Regions from separate parts of the Massilia litorea genome, predicted to be linked through region 1. Evidence: predicted binding sites of a transcription regulator. Region 1 holds the regulator's gene; each other region holds the start of a gene.

Region 1 (7,369 bases):
AGCAAAAGCGCGAGGAACTGGCGATCACCGGTACCTTGCCCTTCTTCGGCCTGGACATCTGGAATGCCTACGAATTGTCGTGGCTGAACATGCGCGGCAAGCCGCAGGTGGCGATCGCGACCATCAGCGCGCCGGCCGATTCGCCGAACATCGTCGAATCGAAGTCGTTCAAGCTCTACCTCAATTCCTTCAACCAGACCCGCGTGGCCGGTCCGGATGCCCTGTTGTCCCTGCTGCGCGAGGACTTGTCGAACGCCTTCGGTGCGCCGGTCCACATCACGCTGGTCGAGCCCGAGAATTTCGGCAAGCTCAAAATGGGCGAACTCGAAGGACTGTCGCTGGACCGCCTCGACATCGAAGTCGACGATTATTCGCCGGCGCCGCACCTGCTCACCGCCAATTTCGACGAGGCGCCGGTCGAGGAAACCCTGGTCTCGAACCTGCTGAAATCGAATTGCCTCGTCACCGGCCAGCCGGACTGGGGCAGCGTGCAGATCGAGTATGTGGGTCCGCAAATCGACCAGGAAGGCCTGCTGCGCTACCTGATCGGCTTTCGCGAGCACAATGAATTCCACGAGCAGTGCGTCGAGCGCATCTTCATCGACATCCTGCGCCAGTGCAAACCGAGCAAGCTGGCGGTGTACGCGCGCTACACCCGCCGTGGCGGCCTCGACATCAATCCGTGGCGGGCGAATTTCAGCACCGGGCGGCCGCACAACCTGCGCGGCGCGCGCCAGTAAATCGGCGCCACGACCGTTGTACCTTTCCAGCCACAGAATCGACGGACAAACGATATTTTATTGTTACCTTCAGTATGCATAATTAATATGCAAAGACGGTGAAAAGACGGCGAACGCGCCGTCTTTCCTTCGATTCATTCAGCCACTACCACTTTTCGTTGCGGAAATTGCGCGTCCTCTTGTGAAAGCGCAAAGAGGGCTAAGACAAGGGTGGCTGAGAGGTCGAAAGAATCCGGCGACAGGCGTAGGATACCGACGCGAAATCGAATTACAGGGCCGGAAAACAGGCCTATAATTCCGCTCCGCAAGTCGGCCTTGGTGCCGCATTATGAAAAGCGTGAAATGACCAACCTCAGCAAAATCCTTTCCCTCGAAAACGTCCAGCTCGACATCGAAGTGTCGAGCAAGAAGCGCGCCTTTGAACAGGCCGGACTGATTTTCGAGAACAACTGCGGGATCGCACGTTCGACCGTCTCGGAGAACCTGTTCGCGCGCGAGCGCCTCGGTTCGACCGGCCTCGGCCATGGCGTCGCCGTGCCGCACGGACGCATCAAGGGCAGCAAGAGTTTGAAGCAGCCGATCGCCGCGTTTGTTCGCCTGGCCGCACCGATCCCCTTCGAATCGCCCGACGGCCAGCCGGTCAGCCTGCTGTTCTTCCTCCTGATTCCGGACCACGTGACGCAGCAGCACCTGGAAATCCTGTCGGAAATTGCCGAGCTGTTCTCGGACGAAGCGATCCGCACTGCCCTGGCCACCGATACCGATCCGCGCTCGATCCACGAACGCATTATCAACTGGCAACCTAGCTTGCAGGCCTTGGGTTAAACTCGCAGGGGAGTCCTCTCCGCCACGCGTTTAACCTTACCGATCTTGCCATGCTGCAGACTCCGCTCACCATCCAACGGCTGTACGACGACAACCGCGACAGCCTGCAACTGGGCTGGTTCGCCGGCTTTCCGGGGGGCGAGCGGCTGATCTCGGGCGACGTCGCCTCGGCCGCCGACCAGGTCGGCCACCTGAACCTGATCCACCCGGGCCGCATCCAGGTCTTCGGACACCAGGAACTGAATTACTACCACCGCCTGAAATCGAGTTCGCGCAGCCACGTGATCGGCGAACTCATCGGCGGCGGCCCGCCGGCGCTGATCATCGCGCAAGGCCTGGAAACCCCGCCCGACATCCTCGCCATCTGCGACGAGCAGAACATTCCGCTGTTTTCGACCCCGCTGCCGGCGGCCCAGGTGATCGACTTCCTGCGCGTATACCTGTCGAAAAAGCTGGCCCAGCGCGTGATCATGCACGGCGTCTTCATGGACGTGCTCGGCGTCGGCGTGCTGATCACGGGCGATTCCGGCCTCGGCAAAAGCGAGCTCGGTCTCGAGCTGATCTCGCGCTCGCACGGTCTGGTCGCCGACGATGCCGTCGAATTCTCGCGCATCGCCCCGAACATGATCGAAGGCCGCTGCCCGCCCCTGCTGCAGAACCTGCTGGAGGTGCGCGGCCTCGGCCTGCTCGACATCAAGGCGATCTTCGGCGAGACCGCAGTGCGCCGCAAGATGCGCCTGAAACTGATCGTGCACCTGGTAAAACGCGGCGTGCTCGACGAGGAAGTCGAGCGCCTGCCCTTCCATTTCCCGACCGAAGAAGTGCTGGGACTGCCGATCCGCAAGGTCGTCATTCCGGTGGCAGCCGGCCGCAACATCGCGGTGCTGCTCGAGGCCGCGGTGCGCAATACGATCCTGCAATTGCGCGGGATCGATACGCTGCAGGAGTTCATGGAGCGGCAACGTCAAGCGATGAGCGGAGATTGAGTGTTGCCAAGGAGTCTGCCCTTGCAAGGGCAGACCGTTCCGCAGGCGCGGGACATGTCCCGCGAAACCCCTGCTCCACCAACGTCAAGCGATGAGCGGAGATTAGAGCGCTCGCTCTGCGCAAAAGCGTCACAACCCCCGTGCATTCGCTGCTAACGTTCACGATCGGAAGGTAAGCGCTTTCAACCGGTCAAAATCGGGACGATCGGGGACAAAGTTGCTACGGTTGCGGTATCATCGCGCCATGCACATCGTTCTCATCACCGGTATCTCCGGATCGGGCAAATCGGTTGCCCTGAATGTTCTGGAAGACGCGGGTTACTACTGCGTCGACAACCTGCCGCCGGCCTTGCTGCCGCAGCTGGTGAAAGCCGTGTCGAGCGAAGGCACGGGCAAGCTCGCCGTCGCGGTCGATGCCCGCAGCTCGGAATCGCTGACCGAATTGCCGCTGACGGTGGCGCGGCTGAAAGAAGAAGGCCACCAGGTCAAGGTGCTGTTCCTGACCTCGAGCACCCATTCGCTGGTGGCACGCTTCTCCGAAACGCGGCGCAGCCATCCGCTGTCGCACACGCTGCGCCCGGGCGAAAACCCGGCCTCGCGCCGCACGCTGATCGAATGCATCGCCGAGGAGCGTGAACGCCTCGGCGCGATCGAGCAGCTCGGTCACGTGATCGATACCTCCGAGGCATCGGCGAATAAACTGCGCGGCTGGATCAAGGAACTGGCCGAAGTCCAGCACGCACCGCTGACCCTGTTCTTCGAGTCCTTCGCCTTCAAGGTCGGCGTCCCGCTGGACGCCGACTTCGTGTTCGACGTGCGCGCCATCCCGAACCCGTATTACGACCTGGCGCTGCGCCCGCTGACCGGCAAGGACGCCCCCGTGATCGCCTTCCTCGAGGCCCAGCCGAGCGCCACCGAGATGCTGCACGATATCTGCAAGTTCGTGGAAAAGTGGCTGCCTTCGTTCAAGACGGACAACCGCAGCTACCTGACGGTGGCCGTCGGCTGTACCGGCGGGCAGCACCGCTCGGTGTACATGGCGGAGCGGTTGGCGGCCTATTTCAACGAGAGCGAGCGCGTGGTGCTGAGGCATCGCGAGCAGTCGTAGCTCCCGTAGGGTGGGCTCTAGTGAAACCGTCGTTGAGGCCATTGGCCTCAACGACCCCACGCGGTGATACGCGCGGGCTCCGATTTCGTGCCGGATGATCTCGCTGCCACGTATCGCCGCGTGGGCTCGGGGAGCCCACCCTGCGTTACGCGACAGTTATCAGCTTAAATGCCGCAGCGGGTGTGCGTGATCCGGCCAGACAGGTTCGAAGAACCGCTCCACCATTTCCGGAGTCACCGCGTCGAGCGTTGGCGGATTCCAGGCAGGCGCATTGTCCTTGTCGATCACCAGCGCGCGCACGCCTTCCAGCACTTCCCCGTGTTCAAAATTGCGGCGCACCAGCGAGCGTTCCATGCGCAGGCAGTCGGCGACATCGAGCGCGGCCCCACGCTGCAGCATCTCCCAGGTCACGCACATCATCAGCGGCGAACGCTGGCGCATCGCGGCCAGGGCCTTTTGCAGGAACGGATTCTCGTCCTTTTCCAGCGAGGCCATGATGGCGGCCACCGAACTGGCGCCGAAGTGCGCGTCGATCGCGGCGCGCTGCGTCTCCAGCACGCTCTGACCCGCGTCCACAGCGAAGCGCGCGGCGAAGCGACGGATCGCGTCAGCCAGCTGAGCGCCCGGCGTCGATTCGATCAGCGCGTTCAGTTCGCCCAACTGCGCGCCCGGCACGAAGACGTCGGCCAGGCCAACGTACAGCGCGTCGGCAGCGCCGATCGTCAGTCCGGTCAGGCCCAGGTAGTTGCCCAGCTGGCCCGGTGCGTGCGACAGGAAATGGCTGCCGCCGACGTCCGGGAACAGGCCGATGTTCACTTCCGGCATCGCCATCTTCGTGCGCTCGGTCACGATGCGCAGGCCAGTTTCAGGACCGCCCTGGGCGATACCCATGCCGCCGCCCATCACCACGCCGTCCATGATCGATACATACGGTTTCGGATAGAAGTGGATCAGATGGTTCAGCGCGTATTCCTCGGTGAAGAAATCTTCGAGCAGGGCGCTGCCGCCGGTGGGGGTCGCGTGGCCGGCTTCGTGGAAGAAGCGGATATCGCCGCCCGCGCACAGGGCTTTTTCGCTGCTGCTGGTGAGGACGACCGCGCACACCGACGCGTCGTCGCGCCAGGCCAGCAGGATGTCGGTCAGACGCCGCACCATCGCCAGCGAGAGGGAGTTCAGGGCCTTGGGACGGTCGAGCGTGATGATGCCGGTGCCGTTGGCAACGCGGGTCAGGACATGGTCGGTCATGGCGAATTCGTTGATGGAAAAGACAAGCATTTTACCCAAGACACTGCCGTCCACCGCACAAAATGAAAAGGGCGCCTTCCGGCGCCCTCGTTCAGACGGTGCTCGATGCGCGATCAGATCGCAGCAGCAGCCTCTCCGCCTTCAGGCAGGCGCTTGAGCGCCTCACGACTATGGTCCTTCAACATCGTCTTGTATTTCATCACCTGGCGATCGAGCCTGTCCATCAGGAGATCGATCGCCGCATACAGGTCTTGCGCCACACTTTCCACGTGTACGGTCTTGCCGGAGACGCGCAGGTTGATCTCGGCCTTCTGTCGTTTGTCTTTTTCGGTGAGGTTGTCGATCGCGAGGATGACGTGGGAATCGATCACTTGATCGAAATGGCGGGTGATGCGTTCGAGCTTGTTCTGTACGTATTCACGGATGGCGGGGGTGACGTCGAGGTGGTGGCCACTGATGGTGAGATTCATACACACTCCTTTGAAAATGTAGCGGCCGCCGCGCCGCGCAGGGAGTGCGCATGGGGGCCGCTGTTACAAGGATTTGCGGAGACTGACGGGAGGAATCTTGAGTGCCTCGCGGTATTTTGCAACCGTGCGGCGCGCAATGACCATCCCTTGTTCACCGAGCATTTCCGCGATCTTGCTGTCGGATAATGGGTTCTTTGGGTCTTCTGCTCCTGTCAGTTGCGCAATGAGCGCCCGTATCGCCGTAGACGATGCTTCGCCCCCCGCTTCGGTGGCGACATGGCTTCCGAAGAAATACTTCAGCTCAAACATGCCGTGCGGGGTCAGCATGAATTTTTGAGTTGTCACGCGAGAAATTGTGCTCTCGTGTAGTCCTAGTGTATCAGCTATCTCGCGAAGCACAAGGGGACGCATGGCAACCGCGCCATGGCTGAAAAAGTTCTTCTGGCGCTCCACAATTGCCTGCGAAACACGCAGGATCGTGTCGAAACGCTGGCGCATATTTTTAATGAGCCACTTCGCTTCCTGCAGCTGCGCGCTCATCTGGCCTTCGCCTTTGCCCTGCTTGAGCAAATTCGCATAGACGTTGTTCACACGCAGGCGCGGCATCACTTCGTTGTTCAGCGAGACGCTCCAGCCGCCCTTCGACTTGCGGACAATAACGTCCGGTACGACGTAATCCGAGACGCTCGACGCGAAGGCGGCGCCGGGATGCGGATTGCACTGGCGGATCACGGCCTGCGCTTCACGCAGGTCCTCGTCGTCGCAGTCGAGCGCTTTTTTCAGTTTCGTGAATTCGCGCTGCGCGAACCAGCTCAGATACCCCTCGACGATTTTCAGGGCCATGCGCCGCGTCACCAGCGGCACGCCCGGCATCGCGCGGATCTGCAGCGCCAGGCATTCGGATGCGCTGCGCGCGCCGACGCCGACCGGGTCCAGGCTTTGCACCAGCGCCAGCGCGCAGCGCAGTTCGTCCATCTCGACCTCGAGCTCCTCCGGCAAGCGCGCATGGATCTCGTCGAGCTGCTCCTCCAGGTAGCCGTTGTCGTCGATCGCGTCGATCACGAGTTCGGCCAGCGCGCGGTCGCGCGCCGTGACGCCCGTCACGCGAATCTGCTCGCACAGATGCTCGCGCAGGGTCACGCCGACCGCGCCGAGCTGCGGGCGGCCGTCGTCGTCGCCGTCGCCGCTCGATGCGCGCGAACCCTCTCCCCAGTCGCCCTCGGACTCGCCGCGTTCGACCTCGCCGCCTTCGCCGCCCTCGGCCGCCTCGGGCGCAGGGGCGCCCTCCTCGTTGTTCGGCGCCGGCGCCTCGGCTTGCGCCGGCGCGCTGTTGATCGCGCCGTCGGCCAGCAGGCGCACCGAGTGGTCGAGCGGGTCGTCGAGCCGTTCGAGCAGCGGGTTATCGGACAGGATCTGCTCGATCTCCTGATGTAGTTCAAGGGTGGAGAGCTGCAGCAGGCGGATCGACTGCTGAAGCTGCGGCGTGAGCGCCAGGTGCTGCGAAGTCCGGAGTTGCAGGGATTGTTTCATGGTGCCGCTCGGTGTCCCGTGTTGTTGCTACAGCCTTGCTACATGCGGAAGTGTTCGCCCAGGTAGACGCGTCGTACCGACTCGTCGGCGATGATGTCGTCGGGACGTCCCGACGCCAGCACCGCGCCCTGGTTGATGATGTAGGCGCGGTCGCAGATGCCGAGCGTCTCGCGCACATTGTGGTCGGTGATCAGGACGCCGATGCCGCGCTCCTTCAGGAAGCGCACGATGCGCTGGATCTCGATCACGGCGATCGGGTCGACGCCGGCGAACGGCTCGTCGAGCAGCACGAAGCGCGGATTGGTCGCCAGCGCGCGCGCGATCTCGACGCGGCGCCGCTCGCCGCCCGACAGCGACAGGGCCGGGTTCTCGCGCAGCTTCTCGATCTGCAGTTCGGCCAGCAGCGAGTCGAGGCGCGTATTGATGGCATCCTTCGTCAGCGCCTTGCCGTTGTCGTCGCGCTGC
Region 2 (7,369 bases), 2.2 Mb from region 1:
GATCTCGCTGGCGCCCGGGTTGCGCGGATCGAAGCCTTCGCGCACGCGCGTGGCCGGCATGCTGAGCTTCAGGTAGCCCAGCACCTTGCGGTTGGGGAGGTCGATCTTGGCGACCGAGCCGTCGAATTCGCAGGTGAACATGGCGTAGCGGCCGTCGATCGAGAATTCAGCGTGGTTGATGCCGCCGCACTGGGGCACGTCGATCGCGTACTGCATCGCCATCGTGTGCGGGTTGCGGAAGTCGAGCCGGCGGCGCGCCTCGGCGACCACGATGGCCGACTTGCCGTCGGGCGTGAAGTACATGTTGTAGGGGTCGTCGACCTCCACCTCGGGGCCCGGCTTGCCGGTGGCGGGGTCGATCGGCGTCAGGCTGCCGGTGTTCTTGCGCTCGGCGTTATTCGCTACCCATAGCGTGCGCAGGTCCCAGGACGGGATCACGTGCTGGGGACTGATGCCGACCTTGAAGCGGTCGACCACCTTCATCGTTGCCGGATCGATCACGCTGACATCGTTCGAGCGCAGGTTCGGCACGTAGACGCGCTCGAGGTCCTTGCTGACCGCTGCGCTCAGGTGGGTCGAGCCGATTTCGCTGTACAGGTTGAGCGAATCGACGACCGGCGGCATGCCCGCCTCCGTGACGACGGGCGTTTTTTTGACAGCGGCGACGGGAGGCGCGACGTCCCGCACACGGAGGACACTGAAGGCGCCGGCGGCGATGGCGGCGGCAAGGACGGCGGCGACGACTACTTTTTTCGATGGCACGATGGAGTTCTTTACGGTTGCCTGGATGGGTTCTGGATTGGGTGTTCTTGCAGACTGGCGCGGATGGCGGCGACCGAAGCGGACACGATGCGGTCGACGCCGAGCCGGCCCAGTTCGGCCGTCGCCCGGCGCGGATCGCCGTCGACGCCGCCCGCCTTGCCTGCCTTTGCGCCGGCCGCCAGCGCGTCCTGGCGTACCAGCGCCGGATCGATTGCCAGCGACAGGGCCGTATCGGCCAGCCCTGCGTGCATGCCGATTTCGGCATCGCCATGGCCGCGCCGCTTCAGCTCGGCCACATAACTGCTCTGCGTTGCCCGGTAATAGTCGAGCAAGGCGTGAACGCGGCAAGATGGCGCGCGGTTGACGCGTGCCGCGGCCTTTTCTTCGTTTTTCTGGTAGCCGCCGTGGTCGCCGAGGAAGAATACGTCGCGCACCCCATGCTGGCAGAAGCTGCGCGCCGTCGCTTCCAGCACCGACTCGAAGGCAGCGTCAGGTATCGAGATCGTGCCGGCAAAGCGCATGTGCCCGGCCGGCGGCGTGATCGCACCCTCGGGCACGTAGGCAATCGTCGGCGCCACCAGCGTATTGCCGAGGCCCTGGGCGATGCGGCCCGCCAGCACGCGGGCGCGCACATTGTGCTTGCCGAGGGCGATATGCGGACCGCTTTGTTCGGTGCCGCCGATCGGCACCAGCACCGTGGTGGCACCGGCCGCGATGCGGTCGCGCAGCTCGGGCGAAGTCAGGTCTTCGATATAGACGCTGGCAGGTCCCGATGCGGCCGCGAGCGTGGGCGCGGCCAGCGCCAGCATGAGGCTGGCCACCACACATACCTTGCGCTGCCGACTTTTTTGCGGATGAAGCATCGTGTTCCGTTTTCCAGGGCGATTGACTGCGTGAGCGGACGCTTGCCGCGCGTCATTACTTCAACATTGTAGAGCAAGCGGCCCATGCAAAACCGATGTTAAAGGTGTTTTGCCCGTCTCTGTTGCAAAGCCGCAGTACGCTCATTATTGGTGCGACAACTGGTGCAGCCTTCTGTCCAATATGGTGCGGCCAATGCACGATTCCAGTGCATGATGTTCAATCCAGGCCGGCTCGCTTGTCAAATCAAGGACTTGGCATGGTGCGGCAGGCGGCCCGGAACTTGCTTAGAAACACGCTTACGTCTCAACCATGCACTTTTTTAGAAAGTTTTTCGGATGGATGCACTCAAACACGGCGCCGACACCCTGTTCGTTCTCCTCGGCGCAATCCTGATCCTGGCCATGCACGCCGGCTTCGCATTCCTCGAGCTTGGCACGGTGCGCAAGAAAAACCAGGTCAATGCGCTGGTCAAGATCCTGGTCGATTTTGCGGTCTCGACGATTGCCTATTTCTTCATCGGCTACACCATCGCCTACGGCGTCGACTTCTTTTCGGACGCCGCCTCGCTCAGCCAGCGCAACGGCTTCGAGCTCGTGAAGTTCTTCTTCCTGCTGACCTTCGCGGCGGCCATCCCGGCCATCATTTCCGGCGGAATCGCCGAGCGCGCCCGTTTCCACCCGCAGCTCGTCGCCACGGCCCTGCTGGTCGGCTTCGTCTATCCCTTCTTCGAAGGCATCGTGTGGAACCATAACTACGGCATCCAGGCCTGGCTGAAGGGAGCGCTGGGCGCGGAGTTCCACGATTTCGCCGGTTCCGTGGTCGTGCATGCGGTCGGCGGCTGGGTGGCGCTGCCGGCGGTGATCCTGCTCGGCGCGCGTCGCGGCCGTTATTCGAAAAACGGCGCGATTTCTTCCCACCCGCCGTCGAGCATTCCCTTCCTGGCACTCGGCGCCTGGGTGCTGGCGGTGGGCTGGTTCGGCTTTAACGTGATGAGCGCGCAGACGCTGGACAAGATCAACGGCCTGGTGGCGCTCAATTCGCTGATGGCGATGGTGGGCGGCACCCTGGCCGGCGTCCTGGCCGGCAAGAACGACCCGGGCTTCGCCTACAACGGACCGCTGGCCGGCCTGGTCGCCATCTGTGCCGGCTCGGACCTGATGCATCCGCTGGGCGCGCTGGTGACGGGCGCCATCGCCGGGGGCGTCTTTGTCTGGATGTTCACGCTCACGCAGAACAAGTGGAAGATCGACGACGTGCTGGGCGTGTGGCCCTTGCACGGCCTGTGCGGCGCCTGGGGCGGCATTGCGGCCGGCATCTTCGGCCAGCACGCGTTCGGCGGCCTCGGCGGCGTGTCCTTTTTCGCGCAGCTGCTCGGCACGCTGCTGGGCATCGGAATCGCGTCCGCGTCCGGCTGGATCATTTACGGGCTGCTGAAGAAGACCGTCGGCATCCGCCTCGATCCGGAAGAGGAGTACAACGGCGCCGACCTGTCGATCCACAAGATCAGCGCGACGGCCGAGCGCGAGACGAGCTGGTAAAAGGGAATGTAGGGCGGGCTCCGCCCACCCCACAAGGTCAGCCTTGCGGCTGGGTTGCCCCGCCACCGGCCGATTCAGTCACTGCGGCGCGCGGAAAGAAACGCTCGCGCAGCGAACCCAGCAACGACCAGCCGAGCCCGGCCACGGCGAGGGTCATGATGGTGCCGACCAGCCCGTTGCTCCAGAAAATCCCCAACCCTCCGCGCGAGGCCAGCATGCTCTGGCGGAACGCGTCCTCGGCGCGGTCGCCCAGCACCAGGGCCAGCACCAGCGGCGCCAGCGGGTAGTCGAGTTTCTTGAACACGTAGCCGACGATGCCGAAGGCCAGCATCAGCCAGATGTCGAACTGGGCGTTGTGCACCGTGAAGGCGCCGATCGCGCACACCACGAGGATCGCCGGGGCGATGATCGAGAACGGAATGCGCAGGATCGCGGCGAACAGCGGCACCGTCGCCAGCACGATGATCAGGCCCGACAGGTTGCCGAGATACATGCTGGCAATCAGTCCCCAGACAAAATCCTTCTGCTCGACGAAGAGCAGCGGACCCGGCTGCAGACCCCAGATCATCAGGCCGCCCAGCAGCACCGCGGCGGTGGCCGAGCCCGGGATGCCCAGCGCCAGCATCGGCAGCAAGGCGCTGGTGCCGGCCGCATGCGCCGCCGTTTCCGGGGCGAGCACGCCGGCGATATTGCCCTTGCCGAAGCTGTCCTGGTCGCGGGCAAATTTCTTGGCCACGCCATAGCCCATGAACGAGGCCGCCGTGGCGCCGCCCGGCGTGATGCCCATCCAGCAGCCGATCGCCGACGAGCGCAGCAGGGTGGCGAAGTGGCGCGGCATCGTGGCCCAGGTCTTGAACACCACCTTCAGGTCGATCTTGCCGTTCTTGCCGCGGAAGGCCAGGCCTTCCTCGATCGTGATCAGGATTTCGCTGATGCCGAACAGGCCGATCACCGCCACCAGGAAGTCGAAGCCGCGCAGCAGCTGCGGGGCGCCGAAGGTCATGCGCAACTGGCCGGAGATGGTATCGAGGCCGACGGCCGCCAGCACGAAGCCGATGCACATGGCGATCACGATCTTCGCCTTCGATTCCTTGCCCATGCCGATGAAGCTGGCGAAGGTGAGGAAATACACCGCGAAGAATTCGGGCGGCCCGAAGCGCAGCGCGAATTTCGCCACCAGCGGCGCCAGGAAGGTGATCATCAGCACGCCGACGAGCGCCCCGATGAAGGAGCCGGTAAAGGCGCTGGTCAGCGCTTCGCCCGCCCTGCCCTGCTGGGCCAGCGGATAACCGTCGAAGGTGGTGGCCACCGACCATGCCTCGCCCGGAATATTGAACAGGATCGAGGTGATGGCGCCGCCGAACAGCGCGCCCCAGTAAATGCAGGACAGCAGGATGATCGCCGAAGTCGGGTTCATCGTAAACGTCAGCGGCAGCAGGATCGCCACGCCGTTCGGGCCGCCGAGCCCGGGCAGCACCCCGACCACGATCCCGAGCAGGATGCCGACGATCATCAGCCCGCCGTTATGCCACGACAGGACGGTCGCAAAACCGTTGAGCAGCGCGTTGAAGTCATCCATGTGATATCCGATCAGTAACCGAACAACTGTTCGAGCGGGCCCTTGGGCAGCGGCACCGTGAACATGATTTCAAAAATCCAGAACAGGACCAGGCTGACGATCACACCCGTGAGGGCCGACCGGTACCAGCTGAACTTGCCGACGAGGCACATGAAGATGCCGATGAACAGCGCCGAGGCCACGTAGATGCCGATGAACTGGACCGCCGCGATGTAGACGATCAGCGGCAGCAGCACGATCGCCACCAGCTTGGCCTGGGCCTGCTCGAGGAATGCCGAGCGGTCGTTCTTGCGCAGCGCCTGGACCAGCACCACGAGACTGGCGAGGAAAATGGCGATCCCCATGCGCATCGGGAAGTAGCCGGGCTGCGGGCCGTCGTCCGCCCAGCCGGCACCGAGCTTGTAGTTGCTGACGATGGCCAGCAGCGCGAACGCGGCGACCACGATGCCGACCACGATTTCCGCGGTGCGCTTGGTGATGACGGCCGCCGATGGCGCGACGCTGCCGTCGATGTCTTCCTGGGAGTTCATGGACGCGTCCCTTACGGTGCCATGAAACCGGCCGCCTTCATGATCTGGCGGTGGTTCTGTTCGTCCTTGCCCAGGTAGGCGCGCAGCTGGTCGCCCACCATGACGGTCGACTTCAAGGCGTTCTTCGTCACGTACTCTTTCCACTCAGGGGTGGCGACCACCTTCATCATCAGGTCGGTGTAGTACTTGGTCACCTCCGGCGCGACCTTGCCCGGCAACATGAAGACACGCAGCATCTGGTACTGCACGTCGAGGCCCTTTTCCTTGCAGGTCGGGATGTCGGCCCAGCTCTGGGTATCGGTCACCTTTTCGGTATAGGCGCTGCGCTTGTCGGCGAACAGGCACAGGGCGCGGTGCTGGCCGGCGCGCCATTGCGCGATCGATTCGGACGGATTGTTCGGGTTCGAGTCGATATGCTTGCCCGAGAGCTGGGTGGCCGCCTCGCCGCCGCCCTTGTACGGGATGTACACGAACTTGACGCCCGCCGCCTTCTCGACCAGGGCGGTGATGATGTGGTCTTCGCGCTTGGAGCTGGTGCCGCCCATCTTGAATTTCGATGGTTCCTTTTTCACTGCCGCCAGGTACTCGAGCGGCGTCTTGTATGGGGTTTCGCTGTTCACCCAGAAAACGAATTCGTCCTGCGCCACCATCGCCACCGGCGTCAGGTCGCGCCAGTTGAAATCGAGGCCGGTCGCCAGCGGCACCGTGTACAGGCCGGAGGACGACACGACGAGCCGGTGGGCGTCGCCCGGCGTGCTCTTGATGTCGAGCAGGCCTTCGGCGCCGCCGGCGCCCGCCTTGTTCTGCACCACAATCGGCTGGCTGACCAGTTTATGCTTGGCGATGATTCCCTGGATGGCGCGCGCCATGTTGTCGGTGGCGCCGCCGGCGCCGAAGGGCACGATGAACTCGATCGACTTGGTGGGTTCCCAGTCCTTGGCCATGGCGCCGTGCGCCATGCCGACCGTCAGACCTGCGATTGCGAGAGCATGCTTGAGCTTGAAATTCGGGGTGAGGCTGTTCATGAACCGTCTCCTGTCCGGGCCGTGGCCCTTGTTTTTAGTGTTGTTCCAGAGGTGAGTCGCGAAAGGATGCTATGCCGCCCGCTGCAGGGACGGGCCCGGCAGCGATTCCCGCAGCGAGCGCATCGCCGCGGCCACCCCGCCGGCCTGGTGCGGCACGCCGGCCAGCGCCAGGCCCATCTCGACCCCGGCCAGGGTGCCCATCAGCGTCAGGTCGTTGAAATCGCCCAGGTGTCCGATGCGGAACACCCAACCGCTCAGCTTGGAGAGGCCCTGGCCCAGCGACATATTGAAATTCGTCAGGATCAGCTTGCGCAGCGCGTCGGCGTTGTGGCGTTCGCCGTTCGCGCCATTCGGCATGACCACCGCCGTCAGCACGCCGCTGTATTCAGCCGGGTTCTGGCACAGGATCTCCAGGCCCCAGGCACGCACGCACTGGCGGGTCGCCTCGGCATGGCGCTGGTGGCGCGCGAACACGTTCTGCATGCCCTCTTCCAGCAGCATGTCGCAGGCTTCCGACAGGCCATACAGCAGGTTGGTCGCCGGGGTGTAGGGCCAGAAGCCGTTCTTGTTGGCTTCGATGATCTCGTCCCAGGCCCAGAAAGCGCGCGGCAGCTTCGCCGTCCGCGAAGCGGCAATTGCCTTTTGCGACACCGCATTGAAGGACAGGCCGGGCGGCAGCATCAGGCCCTTCTGCGAGCCGGCCACGGTGACGTCCACGCCCCATTCGTCGTGGCGGTAGTCGAGCGAGCCGAGCGAAGAGATCGTGTCGACCAGCAGCAGCGCCGGGTGGCCGGCCTTGTCGATGGCGCGCCGCACTGCGGCGATATCGGAGGTGACGCCGGTCGAGGTTTCGTTGTGCACCACGCAGACGGCCTTGATCTGGTGCGCGGTGTCTTCCAGCAGGCGCGCTTCGATGCGGGCGGCGTCGGCGCCGCGGCGCCAGTCGTCGCCGATGAATTCGGGTTTCAGGGAGAGCCGCTCGGCCAGCTTCTTCCACAGAGTGGCGAAGTGACCGGTCTCGTACATCAGTACCGTGTCGCCTGGCGAGAGCGTGTTGACCAGCGCCGCTTC
Region 3 (7,369 bases), 2.4 Mb from region 1:
TGCGCAGGCGCGATCGCGCTCACCAGGTCGGCGATGGCCGCTGGCGGAGCCACGGCCGGCAGTTCAGCCGCCGCAGGAAAGCGCACGCCGAGGAGCAGCAGTGCCTGGATACGCTGATGAAATGCCATAAATCCCTAGTCGAGCATGGTGTAGGTCGCGGCAAAGATCTCGGCACCGACGATACCGAAGTGGCCGTCGCCATAGTCGAGGAGCCAGTCGCCCGGCTGGCCGGACAGGCGCGACACCCCGTCGCCAAGCACGACCGCGAACGGATCGGTCATCCGGACTGCCAGCGATGGGCGCGGCACGCTGTAGTAGGCGCCAGGCGGGCCCGCCGGCCGGTAACGCTGCTCGAAGGCTGCGCGCTCGATCGGCCACTGCTCGCCGGTCGGCGCGCTCACGACGGCGTCGCCGGCGCGGGCGCGGACCGGGCCCTCGCGGGTGTGGATCGTTTCCGGCTGCGTGGCGAAACGGACCATGACGCGCATGGCACGCTTCTGGACGCGCACAACGCCGGGTTCGCCGAGCAGCGCAGGCGCACCGCCGCCCGCTCCGGCCGAATGAAATTCGCGCATCTGCATTCCCCCTGCTTGCCGTGGCGCCCGACCCGCAGATGTGCTGACGCAGCGCCTGCGCTCACTCATATCTGCCCTGGCAGCGCACGATGAAGGACTTGCGCTCAGCCGCATCGTCGATTTCATCGGCCAGCCTGGCAATGAGTTCCGCCGGCCCGGCCGCCGCGGGCGCCATGCGCCGCACCAGCACCTTCGCAATCGGACCGATCAGCCTGGCCAGGTGGCCCTCGATCCTTTCGAGCACGGCGCTGTCGATGGCGGCGGTAGCCGGCACGGGCGCCGGCGGGCGCTGCGGTGGCCTTGGCGCAGCGGACGTCAGGTCCGCCGACGTGTCCGGCCCCGTTGGCGGACGCCCGAGAAGCACGGACAGGCAGTCGCGCAACTGACCCAGATGGAAGCCGAACTCACCATCGATCGCGTCGAGCCAGTGCTGGGTGCTGATGAAATATTCCAGGCTCTTGGACAGGGGCACGTCCTCGATACGCAGCGGAAGTATATGCAGGCCCTTGTTCACGGCCCGCTCGACTTCCCGGCGCACCTGCGGAGAGCTGTTCGAATTCGACGAAAACACCAGCACCAGCACGCGCGCCGTATCGAGGGCGTCGATGATGGCTTCGGCCCAGTCCTCGCTGGGCCGGATATCGCGCGGCGCCACCCAGCATCGGATGCCGTGCGCTTCCAGGCTGTGGCAAATCGCGTCGGCGAATACCTTGTCGAAGTGCGAGTGACTGAGAAAGACGTCGTGTGCCATCCTGTCCCCGCTCAGCCCAGCATCGCCATGGCTTTTTCAAGGCTGCGGCGCATGCGGTTGAAGGCGTTGCCGAGCACCGCGATGTCGTCGTTGCCCCGGATGTCGAACGGTTCCACCTCCGCCTTCCCCGCGCTGACTGCGTCGGCGATCCGGGTGATCCTGCGCATGGGGCGCAGGATAAAGCGATAGATGACCAGATTGACGACCAGCAGCAGTCCGGCGAAGGTCGCCACCATCCCTGTCATGATCACATTGAACACGCGGTCAGCCTGCGCCATGGGCACAGCCAGCGGCACCGACACGATCTGGCTCCCGACTGTTTCGCCGAGTTTCCAGCCAAATCCATTGGCGTCGCCATACAGGGCGCGCATGGACGTTGGCGCGGCGGATGGCACGCTATGGCAGGCCAGGCACTGGGCGTCCCTGATCCGGATCGGCCGCGCGAGGAACAGCGATTGACCGGTCGGCGTCGCGCGCTCGCCCACCACTTCCTTCAGGTCGGGATGATCGCGCAGGTTACGCACGACGTCGGCCTCCCACTCCACCACGCGGTCGCGCGGATTGGTCGGGTTCAGCGTCGCCTCCTTGTAGCTGTACTCCTTGAATGCCGCCTGCATCCTGGAGAAACTCTGCGTCGCGGCATACGAGGGCACCGTCTGGGGCAGGAATTCCTTGTGGAGCCGCGCTTCCAGGAGGGGCTTGATCTCCGCACTGGTGTAGCTGCGCGCCGCCAATGCCGCTTCCATCATCAGGCTGGCGTGGCTCATCACTTCACGCTTCGCGTTTTCTTGCAATACGTTTTTGCTGATCAGGCCGGTTACCGTCAAGCCGGCACAAAACACCGCAGCCAGGGAAAGATTGACTTTCAGTAGGAGGTGCATGGCCTGCCTTCACGGAGATCGGCGATAGAAGATGTGCGAATCATAACATTCAGCTATTGCCATGCTAGCAAATATTATTGTTTGGGCATCAGATGCAGCTAGTCCCGTGGCGCTAACGCATCATGCGAGTCAATGTCCCTGTCACCGGCACTGTCGTTCGCCGTCGGGGATCAGGCCATCTCCTATGCCTTAGGGAAATATCCCACATCACCATAAAGAATTGGCGTCCGATGGTGCGCTGCACAATAATTGATCAGTCTGCCCTATTCTCCTCCAGGAAATAGACTCAGCCCGCGAGTTCGCTGGCGGGCTTCTCCACTCTAAAATTAAAGAACTGATGATGAAGAAATCGATCGCACTTATCTGCTTCGCCCTCTGCACCGGTGCCGGCTCCGCAGCCCAGGCCGCAAACAATGGCGACGCCGCCTGCACGCAGCTCTCTTCGGACATCGCTGCCCGGAGCGCCCTCTTCGTGAAAGTCGCCGACGCTGCGCCGGACCTGACCGACATTATTCCGTCGGCCCCTGCAGCCGTGCGTCAACGTGTCCACGACAAAACGCTGGCATTGCATAATATTGCCAATGAAATCTGGTCGTTGCGCACGCGCATGGCCTATCTTGATTGCACCCAGGCCGGGACCTTCGCTTACTGAGCGGCATCGCGCTGCAGCGCGGCGCCGTCACGCACCAAGTGGTAGCGCAGGCTGCCGGCATGGCACTTCATCATTCGGTGAACCGGCCTCATGAAATCGTGACGTCCGGATTCCGGAACATCGCTGACGAGGCTGGGCATCTGTGGCACTATGCGCCGATAACATCGATGAACACGCTGGAGGCGCAGTAGTGGGAAACCCGCAGTTACCTTCCAATGAGGACCTGCTCGCGCAGATACGTTTCGATCCAGACCAGGGCACCATCTGGCTGTCCGAGCAGCGCGTGATGCTCAACCATGCGGGCGTTTGGGGCGCGCTGCGCGACGAGCTGGTAGAGACCATGGGCATGCAGCGCGCGCGCGCCCTGCTGATGCGCTACGGCTACCAGACCGGATTGCGCGATGCGGAACTGGCCCGCAAACTGCGGCCGGACCTGCCGGTCGAACAAGCCTTCATGGTGGGGCCGCAACTGCACAGCATACGCGGCCTCGTGCACGTGACGCCGCTGGAGCTGGAGTTCGACCTCGCCAAGGGGAGCTATTTCGGGCGCTTCGAGTGGCGCAATTCGTTCGAGGCGCAGGTCTACCTCCAGCACCACGACACCAGCAAGGAGCCGGTGTGCTGGAGCCAGCTTGGCTACGCCAGCGGCTATACCACCTATTTCATGGGGCGCTCCATCATCTACAAAGAGGTGGCCTGCGCCGGCTGTGGCAGCACGCATTGCGAAATCGTGGGAAAACCGGCCGAGGAATGGGAAGACCACGCCGAAACGCAGCGGCTGCTGATGCGCGATTCGATGGCCGAAGAACTGTTCGCCCTGCAAAGCCAGCTGAGCGAACTGCGGGAAGCCGTGCGGGCCAGCGAGCAGGACACCCCGGCCAATTCCGTGGGGCGCTCGCGCGCCTTCCGCGAAGCGAGCCAGCTGATCCGGCGCGCGGCGGCAAGCAAGGCCAATGTGCTGCTGCTGGGCGAAACCGGCGTGGGCAAGGAAGTGTTCGCGCGCGCCCTGCACGCGGGTTCGCCGCGCGCGGAGCAGCCCTTTGTCGCGGTCAACTGCGCCAGCATTCCGCCGGACCTGATCGAAGCGGAGCTGTTCGGCGTGGAGAAAGGGGCGTACACGGGCGCCACCGTCAGCCGGCCCGGCAAGTTCGAGCGCGCCAACCGTGGCACCATCTTCCTCGACGAAGTCGTCGAACTGTCGGCGCGCGCCCAGGCCTCGCTGCTGCGCGTGCTGCAGGAAGGAGAACTGGAACGCGTGGGCGGCACGCACAGCCAGAAAATCGACGTGCGCATCGTCGCCGCTACCAACGAGGACCTGCAGCAGGCGGTGGCCAACGGCAAGTTCAGGATGGACCTGTACTACCGCCTGAACGTCTATCCCGTCCACATCCCGCCCCTGCGCGAGCGCACCGACGATATCCCCCTGCTGACGGAACACTTCGTCGGAAAGTACAACGCCGTGTACGGCAAGCGCATCCTGGGCGTATCGGACAAGGCCCTGCAGGCGCTGATGCACTATGCATGGCCGGGCAACATCCGCGAGCTGGAGAACATGATGGAGCGCGGCGTCATCCTCACCGACAGCAACCAGATGATCGACGTCCATACGCTGTTTCCGACCCTCGCCGAAGCCGGCGGCATGAAGGCCATCGCCCCGTCCGGCCACCTGCATACGCCGCCCGCGCCGGGCGCCCCGTCCAGCCCGGACACGCTGTGCGAACAACTGCTGAATAACGAGTTCAAGCTGGACCAGTTCGAAGCGCGCCTGATCCACACGGCCATGGCCAGGGCCGCAGGCAACGTCACCCAGGCCGCCCGCCTGCTCGGCATCACGCGTCCTCAGCTCGCCTACCGGCTGGACAAGCTGAAACTGCCCAAGTAGCGTCCCCGCGCCCGGTGCCGCCGCCGCGGCGCGCCTCCCTCCCTCCCCGCCTGCGCATTTGCTGAATCCCGCCCGCGGCGCTTCATCAAATCGTGAACCCCACCTGCCGCGCCGCTCCGGCGCGGACATGTCTTTCCTTTAAATTCAATCACTTGGCCTCCTGGCACACCAGTTGCTATAGCTCTTGTGCAGCCATAGAAAACAGGAGGAGACATGAATCCGTTACCCGACATGCCCAGCCGCTTCGTGCGCGTCACGTCGCGCGATGCCGACTGGGTCCAGTTCGAATTCTCGATCGGCGACCCCGACCTTTGCGTCGAGCTGACGATGCGGCCGGCCCAGTACGAGGCCTTCCGCCGGCGGCAGTGTGCTCTGGTGCTGCCGGACCTTCCCGCCACCCAGCTCGAACACGAACGGCGCCATTGGCACGAGAGCGTGCCCGGCGCCTGCCCCCACGACTAAAACAACCAGGAGACCAGCATGCAAATCGACATACGGACCGACAGCGTCAAGCCTGTCCGCCAGACCTTCGCCAACATCGCGCGCCGCCTCGGCGCGGACAAGCCGGCCACCCGCTACCAGGAAGCGATGTACGACCTGCAGCCCGAGGCCAACTTCCACTACCGCCCGCTGTGGCAGCCGGAATACGAGCTGTACGACAAGCGCCGCACAGCCGTCGTCATGGCCGACTGGTATGCGTTGAAGGACCCGCGCCAGTTCTACTACGGCACCTGGGTGAACACCCGGGCGCGCCAGCAGGAGTCGATGGAAAAGAACCTCGAATTCCTCGAACAGCGCGCACTGCTGGCCGCCTTGCCCGAGCCGACGAAGGAACTGCTGGCCACGACCCTGGTCGTGCTGCGCCATACCGAGTGGGCCGCCAACATGAACAACGCCTACGTCACCGCTTACGGCTACGGTTCCGCCATTACGGAGGCGACCATGTTCCACACCATGGACCGCCTGGCGCTGGCCCAGTACCTCACCCGCATCGGACTGCTCATCGGCGGCAAGCCGGCGGTCGCGGCAGCCAGGGACGCCTGGCTGCAGGACGCGGCATGGCAACCCGTACGCCATGCCGTGGAAGACCTGATGGTGTGCCAGGACTGGTTCGAACTGTTCGTCGCGCAGAACCTGGTGCTGGACGGCCTCGTCTACCCGCTGTTCTACCAGAAGCTGGACGCGCAGCTGGCCCTCGAGCACGGTCCCGCCTGCGCGCTCGCCACAGACTTCATGCGCGTCTGGCATGCCGAGACCGCACGCTGGGTCGATGCGGTCGTCAAAGCCGCCGTCCAGGAAAGCCCTGCCAACGCCGCCACCATCTCGCGCTTCGCCTTCGCATGGCTCGACCGCTTCGAACCGGCACTGGCCCAGGTCGCGCAGCGCCTGTTCGGCCCCGATGGCGGCGACGTCCTTGCGGCCGTGGCGGCGCCGCTGGAAAAACGCCTGTCCGGCCTCGGCCTGTCCCGTGAAGGAGCCGCATCGTGAGCGATCAACTCGTCTTCATCGCGCTGCAGACCAACGAGGACACGCGTGCCGTAATCGAGGCCATCGAGACCGACAACCCGCACGCGACCGTGCACCGCTTTCCCGCGATGGTGAAGATCGATGCACCGGGCCGCCTCGAGATCAACCGCGCCACCATCGAGGACCTGATCGGCCGCAACTGGGACATGCAGGAGCTGCAGCTCGGCCTGATCTCGTTGGCCGGCAACATCGACGAAACCGAAGACCAGCTCGTGCTGGCCTGGCGCTGAATACAACGACAAGGAGACAAACATGAATACCGCAAGCACGCAGGAACAGGGCCAGGCTGGCCAGGCCAAGGCCCAGGCCACTTCGGCGAAGATGTCGATCAAGGAAAAATACGCCCTGCTCACCCGCGACCTGGGCTGGGACACGACCTACCAATCGATGGACGCCGTCTTCCCTCAAGATAAATTCGAAGGCATCGTGATCCACAACTGGGACGGCTGGGAAGACCCCTTCCGCATGACGATGGACGCGTACTGGAAGTTCCAGTCGGAGAAGGAGCGCAAGCTGTACGCCATCATCGACGCCTTCCAGCAGAACAACGGCCAGCTCAACGTGACGGATGCGCGCTACGTGAACGCCCTCAAGCTGTTCCTGACCGGCGTCTCGCCGCTGGAATACGCCGCCCACCGCGGCTTCGCCATGGCCGGCCGCAACCTGCGCGGCGCCGGCGCCCGCGTGGCCTGCCAGATGCAGTCCGTGGACGAACTGCGCCACTGCCAGACCCAGGTCCACACGATCAGCCAGTACAACAAGTTCTTCAACGGCTTCGAGGACTGGACCCACATGCACGACCGCCTGTGGTACCTGTCCGTGCCCAAGTCCTACTTCGAGGACGCGATGACGGCGGGACCCTTCGAATTCATCACCGCCATCTCGTTCTCGTTCGAGTACGTGCTGACCAACCTGCTGTTCATGCCCTTCATGTCGGGCGCCGCCTTCAACGGCGACATGGCCACCGTCACCTTCGGCTTCTCGGCCCAGTCCGACGAGTCGCGCCACATGACGCTCGGCCTCGAAGTGGTGAAGTTCATGCTGGAGCAGGATCCGGCCAACCTGCCGATCATCCAGAAGTGGGTGGACAAGTGGTTCTGG
Region 4 (7,369 bases), 440 kb from region 1:
GCGCAGCACGTTGTGGACCGTCAGGCCGTATTTCAGGCAGTGCACGCCGCCCGAGTTCTCGGCCACGTTGCCGCCGATGGTGCAGGCGATCTGCGAGGACGGGTCCGGCGCGTAGTACAGGCCGTACTGGGCCGCCACTTCCGAGATCGCGAGATTGCGAACCCCGGGCTGGACCACGGCCGTGCGCGCGTAATCGTCGACCCGCACGATGCGGTTCAGGCGCGCCGTCGACAGCACCACGCCATCGATGATCGGCAGCGCCCCGCCGGACAAGCCCGTCCCGGCGCCGCGCGGCACGATCGGCACGTTCAGCTCGCGGCAGACGTCCAGGACCGCCAGCACCTGCTCCTCGTTGGTGGGCAGGGTGACGATCATCGGCAGCTGGCGGTAGGCCGCCAGGCCGTCGCATTCGTAGGGACGCGTGTCTTCCGGATCGGACAGGACGGCGCCAATCGGCAACCGTGCACGCAGGGCCGCCGCGACCTGCTCGCGGCGCTCGTGGGGGACGTGGAGAGGGGCGGACATGACGTCGATTGTAGGCCACAATCACATCGATTTGTCGTATGCTCGGGCTATCTTTTTTCAGGGGCAGCACATCATGGGTAATCGACTCTCCAAAATTGCCACGCGCACCGGCGACGACGGCAGCACCGGCCTCGGCGACGGCAGCCGTACCGGCAAGGACAGCGCCCGCATCCATGCCCTGGGCGAGGTGGACGAACTCAATTCCTTCGTCGGCCTGCTGCTGTGCGAAGACATGCCGGCGGACCTGCGCGAAGAACTGGTGTCGATCCAGCACGACCTGTTCGACCTCGGCGGGGAATTGTGCATTCCCGGCTACCAGATGATCAAGGACGAGCACGTCGCACGCCTGGACGGCCTGCTCGAAAAATACAATGCCGACCTGCCGGTGTTGAAGGAATTCATCCTGCCGGCCGGCTCGCGCGCGGCCTCGACCGCCCACGTCTGCCGCACGGTCTGCCGCCGCGCCGAGCGCGCCATCGTCGCGTTATCGAAGGAAGACACGATCAACCCGCAGCCGCGCCAGTACGTGAACCGCCTGTCGGACCTGATGTTCGTGCTGGCGCGCGTGCTGAACCGTTTTGCAGGCGGCAGCGATGTGCTCTGGAACCACGAGCGCCGGCGCGGCTGAAGGGTGACGATGACGGGTAGTACGCTGTTCGACGTCCGTTTCTACACGGCCGGGTCCAAATGGCCGACCAACCCCTTCCGCCTGCGCGGCAAGGGAACGCTCGAGGTGCAGGACGATTTCCTGATCATCCGCGGAACCAGCCAGCGCTCGTTCCGCATGCCGAAGCGCGAGGAGCATCGCCTGCGCCGCGTCGACATCGTCAACGCCTGGGCCAGCGGCCAGGACGTCCGGTTCGACGAGCTCGGCGTGAAGGGCGACAGGACGATCGGCTTCAGTGTCGCGGACCGCGAGACGGCCGCGCGCATCGTCGCCCTGCTCCCCACGCGCCAGACCGAGCAATTCGTGCAGGAGCACGAGGAAAACGAGGTCTTCCACGACCGCATCGACTACTGGAGCCCGTCGACGCCCGTGATCTGGGGCCTGCTCGCGGCGAACATCGGCATTTTCGCATTGATGTGGCTGGCGCGCCAGAAATACCAGGCGGCGCTCGAGGGACCACTGCGCCAGCTGTTCGCGCTGAACCCGACCGTCTCGGCCATCCTGCACGCCCAGCAGCTGGTGGAATGGGGCTCGAACGTCGGACGCCTGACGCGCGGCGGCCAATGGTGGCGCCTGGTCAGCTCGATGTTCCTGCACGGGAGTATCTGGCACCTGGGCTTCAACATGCTGGCGCTGTGGCAGGTCGGCAGGCTCACCGAACGGATCTTCGGCAGCCCCCGTTTCGTGGCCCTGTATTTCCTGGCCGGCGTGTCGGGCAGCCTGGCCAGCGTGCTGTGGAATCCGCACGTGAACAGCGTCGGCGCCTCGGGCGCGATCTTTGGCGTCATCGGCGGCCTGCTCGCCTTCCTCGGCCGTCCGAACAGCGGCGTGCCACCGACCGTCGTGTCCGAACTGCGTTCGTCGCTGGTACCGTTTTTACTGTTCAGTTTATGGATGGGCTTCGTGTATCCGCATACCGATAACGCGGCGCACATCGGCGGCCTGGTCGGCGGCTGGCTGGCGGGACATTTGCTGGCACGCTCGATTCATTTGCCGGAGCAGCAGCGGGCCTGAACGGGGCGGCTTTGCCAACCAATAAGAGCGAAAAAAAAGAGCAGGCAAGCCCGCTCTTTTTTCATTACGACAAAACCGACATCACCCGATTACACCTTGCTGGCGCGCTTGCGGGTGGCGAATCCGGCACCCAGCATGGCGATGCCGAACAGGGCCAGCGAACCTGGCTCCGGCACTTCCGCCAGCTTGAGTTGACCGTTTCCGCCAATGAAGAAGTACTGGCCAGGCGAATTCGCGTAAGCCGTACCGTTGCAGCCCGCACCCGTGAAGCCCGAGTACTGGCAAGCCACTTCGTTGACCAGCGTGGAAGTCGGATTGGCAATCGTGTTCGCGTTGGTGAAGGCGAAGGCCATGATCGACTCGGTCGACAGGTCCTGGCCGTTTTCACGGAAGAAGTAGCCCGCATCCAGCGCACCGGCCTCGGCCCGTGCAAGCACGGTCACCTGGCCGTTATTGGTCGGCGAACCGCTGGCATCGACCAGGCCGCCGCCGCCCGCCATCACGCTGAACTCGGCGATCAGGTTGCCCTGGTCGGCGCCGTAGATCCCGGCCGTCGTGCCGTACTGGTTGGTGGTGTTCTGGTAGATGCGGATGGTGCCGCCGCTGAAGGTGAAGGCGCCACCGAAGCTACCGGTGCCGGTCGCCTGGAAGGTTGCGCTGATGTTGCCACCTGGGTAGTTCACTGGGAACAGCTGGTTGTTACTGTCGGCCTGGACGATATTGAACACCCCATGCTCGGAGAACGAGAAGCTGGAGCCACCGGACGGGTTGATCTGGATGAAGGCATTGCCGTTCACGTCCAGGTATTCGTTGATGGTCTGCCCGCTGGCGAAGCCGCCGCCGGTCGGATTGAATACCCAGTCGTTCAGGACGGTGGCGGCGTTGGCGCCCCCAGCCATGGTCATTGCAACAGCGGTAGCACAAGCCAGTTTCTTCAGAAATTTCATGATCGTCATCCTCATCGGTGGTTGATAGGCAGACAGCACTTCAGTACTAGCATCAGCCGTGCCAGCGTATTGACGACCTTACAGATCAATGACTTACGTTTTTTTGTTAACTCATCAATAAGAAAAATGTAAAGAAAACCGACGCTTCTCGCGCGAAATTTTTCATTCCTTCAGGCAGCAATACGCCTCCTGCCTGTACCGTTTTCAGCCCGCCACAGCGACATTCGAAAATTTCGATTGTATGTCCGCAAATATTCCGTTTTTCAGCCCCGCTTTCGTTCCGCATAATGCATTCATCGCATCGAAACACGACGAGAGCCAGGAGGCGAACGCTGTCCTGAAGCTTCGAAGCATTCGATGATCTCAACAGCGATGCCGGCCGGTCGCCCACGGTAGAAGGAGGAACGAACGATGTATTTGATTTCCCTGGGGGCCGGCATCCTGGCCGGCCTGCTCTACGGCCTGATCAACGTGCGTTCGCCGGCGCCGCCGGCCATCGCCCTGATCGGTTTGCTGGGCATGCTGGTCGGCGAGCAGATCGTGCCGGTGGCCAAACGCGTGATCGACGGCGCACCGCTCACGAAAGCCTGGTTCGCCAGCGAATGCAAGCCGAAGATCACCGGCATCCAGCACGATGCCAAAAAAGAAGCCGCCGGCGATTCCCGCCACGGCTAACCTGCACTGATGACGACAAGGAGCACAGCATGAACAACCCGAAACTCGAAGTCCTGACCCCACACAACTCGCAACTGATCATCATCGACCACCAGCCGCAGATGGCCTTCGGTGTGCAATCGATCGACCGCCAGACCCTGAAAAACAACGTGGTCGGCCTGGCCAAGGCGGCCAGGGCTTTCGGTATCCCGACCGTGATCACCACGGTGGAGAGCGACTCGTTTTCGGGCCGCACCTATCCGGAAATCCTGGACGTGTTCCCGGACCACCCGATCCTCGAGCGCACCTCGATGAATTCCTGGGACGACCAGAAAGTACGGGACGCGCTGGCGGCAAACGGCCGCAAGAAGATCATCGTGGCCGGCCTCTGGACCGAAGTGTGCAACACCACCTTTGCCCTGTCGGCCATGCTGGAGGGCGAGTACGAGATCTACATGGTGGCCGACGCATCGGGCGGCACCTCGAAGGACGCCCACGATTTCGCAATGCAGCGCATGGTGCAGGCCGGCGTGGTCCCGGTGACCTGGCAGCAGGTGCTGCTCGAGTGGCAGCGCGACTGGAAGAACCGCGACACCTACGATGCCGTGATGAAGATCGTCACCGAGCACTCGGGCGCCTACGGCATGGGTGTCGACTATGCTTACACGATGGTGCACAAGGCTGCCGCCCGCAACCAGGGAAATAACGCAGTGCTGGCGCCCGTCCCCGCGCCGGTCCGCTGAAGCGCGCCACCCACTCACCCGGTCCGCCGCCGCGGACCGGGTCCACCATCCACGGAGCAGAACCATGAACGCACAGTCCACCCAGGCCGCAGCGCCCCTCATCCTCATCAACGGCAACTTCGCCACCCTCGACCGTGCGCGGCCGCAGGCGAGCGCCGTGGCGATGCAGGACGGCCGCTTCCTCGCCGTCGGCGACATCGAACACGTGATGCGCTACCGCGAATCGGGCAGCCAGGTCATCGACCTGAACGGGCGCACCGCGATTCCCGGCCTGAACGACTCGCACATTCACCTGATCCGCGGTGGACTGAACTACAACCTGGAACTGCGCTGGGAAGGCGTACCCTCCCTTGGCGACGCGCTGCGCATGCTGAAGGAGCAGGCCGAGCGCACCCCGCATCCGCAATGGGTGCGCGTGGTGGGCGGCTGGAGCGAATTCCAGTTCGCCGAACGCCGCATGCCGACGCTCGAGGAAATCAACGCCGCCGCGCCCGATACCCCTGTCTTCATCCTGCACCTGTACGACCGCGCCCTGCTCAACCGCGCCGCCCTGCGCGCCGTCGGCTATACGAAAGACACGCCGAACCCGCCGGGCGGCGAGATCCAGCGCGACGCCCTGGGGAACCCGACCGGCATGCTGATCGCGCGTCCGAACGCAATGATCCTGTATGCGACCCTGGCCAAGGGCCCGACCCTGCCCATCGACCTGCAGGTGAATTCCACCCGCCAGTTCATGCGCGAACTGAACCGCCTCGGCCTGACGAGCGCGATCGACGCCGGCGGCGGCTTCCAGAACTACCCGGACGATTACGCCGTCATCGAAGAACTCGACCGGAATAAACAGCTGACCATCCGCGTCGCCTACAACCTCTTCACCCAGAACAAGGGACGGGAACTGGAAGACTTCCAGCGCTGGACCGGCATGGTGAAACCGGGCGAAGGCAGCGATTACTACCGCCACAATGGCGCCGGCGAGATGCTGGTGTTCTCGGCCGCCGACTTCGAGGATTTTCTCGAACCGCGTCCGGAACTGGCGGCCGGCATGGAAGACGAACTGGAAAAAGTGGTGCGCCACCTGGTCGAGAACCGCTGGCCGTTCCGCCTGCATGCGACCTACGACGAATCGATCACGCGCATGCTCGACGTCTTCGAGAAGGTGAATCGCGAGATCCCCTTCAATGGCCTGCACTGGATGTTCGATCACTGCGAGACCATCAGCGAGCGCAATATCGAACGCGTCAAGGCGCTCGGCGGCGGCATCGCCATCCAGCACCGCATGGCCTTCCAGGGCGAGTATTTCGTCGACCGCTACGGCAGGCAGGCCGCGAGTGCGACGCCGCCGGTCAGGCAGATGCTGGCGAGCGGCGTGCCGGTGGGCGCCGGCACCGACGCCACCCGCGTGGCCAGCTACAACCCCTGGACCGCGCTGTACTGGCTGGTATCCGGGCGCACCGTGGGCGGCCTGCCGCTGTACGGAGACAAGGGCCTGCTCGACCGCAGCGTCGCCCTTGAACTGTGGACCTCGGGCAGCGCCTGGTTCTCGAACGAGCAGGGCCGCAAGGGCAGGATCCAGGAAGGCATGCTGGCCGATCTCGCCGTACTGTCGCAGGACTTTTTCACGGTGGACGACGAGACCATCAAATCGATCGAATCGGTGCTGACGGTGGTGGGCGGGAATGTGGTGTACGGCGCCGCCGAGTTCACAAGCCTGGGGCCGCCGCCGATTCCGGTGCTGCCGGAGTGGTCGCCGGCGCGATCGGTGCCGGGACACTGGCGCAAGGCAGCCCCGCAAGCGCAAGCCGCCCTGCCCCACCAGTGCAGCGGCCCTTGCGGCGTCCACGCCCATCGCCACGACCGGGCCCGCAAGTCGACCGTTCCCGTGTCGGACTTCGGCGGCTTCTGGGGTGCCTTCGGCTGCAGCTGCTTCGCGTTCTGATCATGAAGAGCGCACAATTCCAACGGTTGCAAGGCGTCGGCATGGGCTTCCTGGCGGGCTATGTCGACACCCTCGGCTTCATCGCCCTGTTCGGCCTGTTTACCGCCCACGTCACCGGCAACTTCGTCCTGATCGCGGCGGCCCTGGCCGATCCGGCGCAGACGCCCTCGCTGCTGAAACTGCTCGCCTTCCCCGCCTTTATTATCGGCGTGGCGGTTGCCCGGCTGCTGGTGGCCGGCTGCGAGCGGCGCGGCACCTCCGCCGTCAAACCGGTCTACCTGCTGCAGCTGGTGCTGCTGGTCGGCTTCATGGTATGCGGCATGCTGGCCGAGCCGGTTGGCCGCAAGGTCGCGCCGCTGGCCTTCGCCGCCGGCCTGTTGGGCGCGGCCGCGATGGGCGCGCACAGCGCGGCCAGCAAACTGCTGCTGACCAATCTGGCCCCGACCTCGATGATGACCGGGAACGTCACCCAGCTCGTAATCGACACCGTCGACCGCCTGCGGGGCGCGGCCGACGCGGCAACCAGGGCGCGCTGCGCCAAGTTCTTCTGGCCGGTGCTCGCCTTTGCCCTGGGCTGCGCGGCGGCGGCCTTCGCCTTTCGCGCGTTCGGCTTCGTCGCACTCGGGGTGCCGGTGGCGATCCTGTGCTGGCACTTGTCGTTGAACGAACCGGAGGAAAAATGAACAAGAACCGCCTGGAGGCCTTCAGCGACGGCGTGATCGCTATCATCATCACGATCATGGTGCTGGAACTCAAAGTCCCGCACCACCCGGACTTCAGTGCCCTGCTGCCGCTGTGGCCCGTCTTCATGAGCTATGTGCTCAGCTTCATTTACGTCGGCATCTACTGGAACAACCACCATCACCTGATGCACGCGGTGAAG

What was found. Region 1 encodes sigma-54, which starts transcription at its own class of promoters, with help from an activator protein. Its sites were predicted from a motif close to TGGCANGNAANCTGCTTT; they were not measured.
Region 2: the regulator sigma-54 is predicted to act here: its motif matches at 1,896-1,913, upstream of LPB04_RS16985 (ammonium transporter).
Region 3: the regulator sigma-54 is predicted to act here: its motif matches at 4,903-4,920, upstream of LPB04_RS16120 (phenol hydroxylase subunit).
Region 4: the regulator sigma-54 is predicted to act here: its motif matches at 3,200-3,217, upstream of pepA (flocculation-associated PEP-CTERM protein PepA).

What each region holds. Positions count from the first base shown of each region.
Region 1 covers NZ_CP062941.1:797,123-804,491, forward strand. The annotation lists gene queF (NADPH-dependent 7-cyano-7-deazaguanine reductase QueF) at 1-740, shown strand, start outside; gene LPB04_RS03510 (PTS sugar transporter subunit IIA) at 1,083-1,565, shown strand; gene hprK (HPr(Ser) kinase/phosphatase) at 1,616-2,551, shown strand; gene rapZ (RNase adapter RapZ) at 2,796-3,659, shown strand; gene LPB04_RS03525 (enoyl-CoA hydratase/isomerase family protein) at 3,819-4,904, opposite strand; gene hpf (ribosome hibernation-promoting factor, HPF/YfiA family) at 5,018-5,374, opposite strand; gene LPB04_RS03535 (RNA polymerase factor sigma-54) at 5,438-6,904, opposite strand; gene lptB (LPS export ABC transporter ATP-binding protein) at 6,943-7,369, opposite strand, start outside.
Region 2 covers NZ_CP062941.1:3,771,882-3,779,250, reverse strand. The annotation lists gene LPB04_RS16995 (YncE family protein) at 1-762, opposite strand, end outside; gene LPB04_RS16990 (creatininase family protein) at 774-1,571, opposite strand; gene LPB04_RS16985 (ammonium transporter) at 1,962-3,164, shown strand; gene LPB04_RS16980 (tripartite tricarboxylate transporter permease) at 3,202-4,743, opposite strand; gene LPB04_RS16975 (tripartite tricarboxylate transporter TctB family protein) at 4,755-5,273, opposite strand; gene LPB04_RS16970 (Bug family tripartite tricarboxylate transporter substrate binding protein) at 5,285-6,298, opposite strand; gene LPB04_RS16965 (pyridoxal-phosphate-dependent aminotransferase family protein) at 6,368-7,369, opposite strand, start outside.
Region 3 covers NZ_CP062941.1:3,577,713-3,585,081, reverse strand. The annotation lists gene LPB04_RS16150 (hypothetical protein) at 1-128, opposite strand, end outside; gene LPB04_RS16145 (PGDYG domain-containing protein) at 135-575, opposite strand; gene LPB04_RS16140 (toll/interleukin-1 receptor domain-containing protein) at 637-1,326, opposite strand; gene LPB04_RS16135 (Tll0287-like domain-containing protein) at 1,338-2,207, opposite strand; gene LPB04_RS16130 (hypothetical protein) at 2,545-2,859, shown strand; gene LPB04_RS16125 (sigma-54-dependent Fis family transcriptional regulator) at 3,050-4,741, shown strand; gene LPB04_RS16120 (phenol hydroxylase subunit) at 4,955-5,203, shown strand; gene LPB04_RS16115 (aromatic/alkene monooxygenase hydroxylase subunit beta) at 5,222-6,229, shown strand; gene LPB04_RS16110 (MmoB/DmpM family protein) at 6,226-6,498, shown strand; gene LPB04_RS16105 (aromatic/alkene/methane monooxygenase hydroxylase/oxygenase subunit alpha) at 6,590-7,369, shown strand, end outside.
Region 4 covers NZ_CP062941.1:360,781-368,149, forward strand. The annotation lists gene LPB04_RS01535 (FAD-linked oxidase C-terminal domain-containing protein) at 1-534, opposite strand, end outside; gene LPB04_RS01540 (cob(I)yrinic acid a,c-diamide adenosyltransferase) at 599-1,153, shown strand; gene LPB04_RS01545 (rhomboid family intramembrane serine protease) at 1,163-2,206, shown strand; gene pepA (flocculation-associated PEP-CTERM protein PepA) at 2,296-3,153, opposite strand; gene LPB04_RS01555 (XapX domain-containing protein) at 3,565-3,828, shown strand; gene LPB04_RS01560 (hydrolase) at 3,858-4,550, shown strand; gene LPB04_RS01565 (amidohydrolase) at 4,615-6,486, shown strand; gene LPB04_RS01570 (YoaK family protein) at 6,489-7,169, shown strand; gene LPB04_RS01575 (TMEM175 family protein) at 7,166-7,369, shown strand, end outside.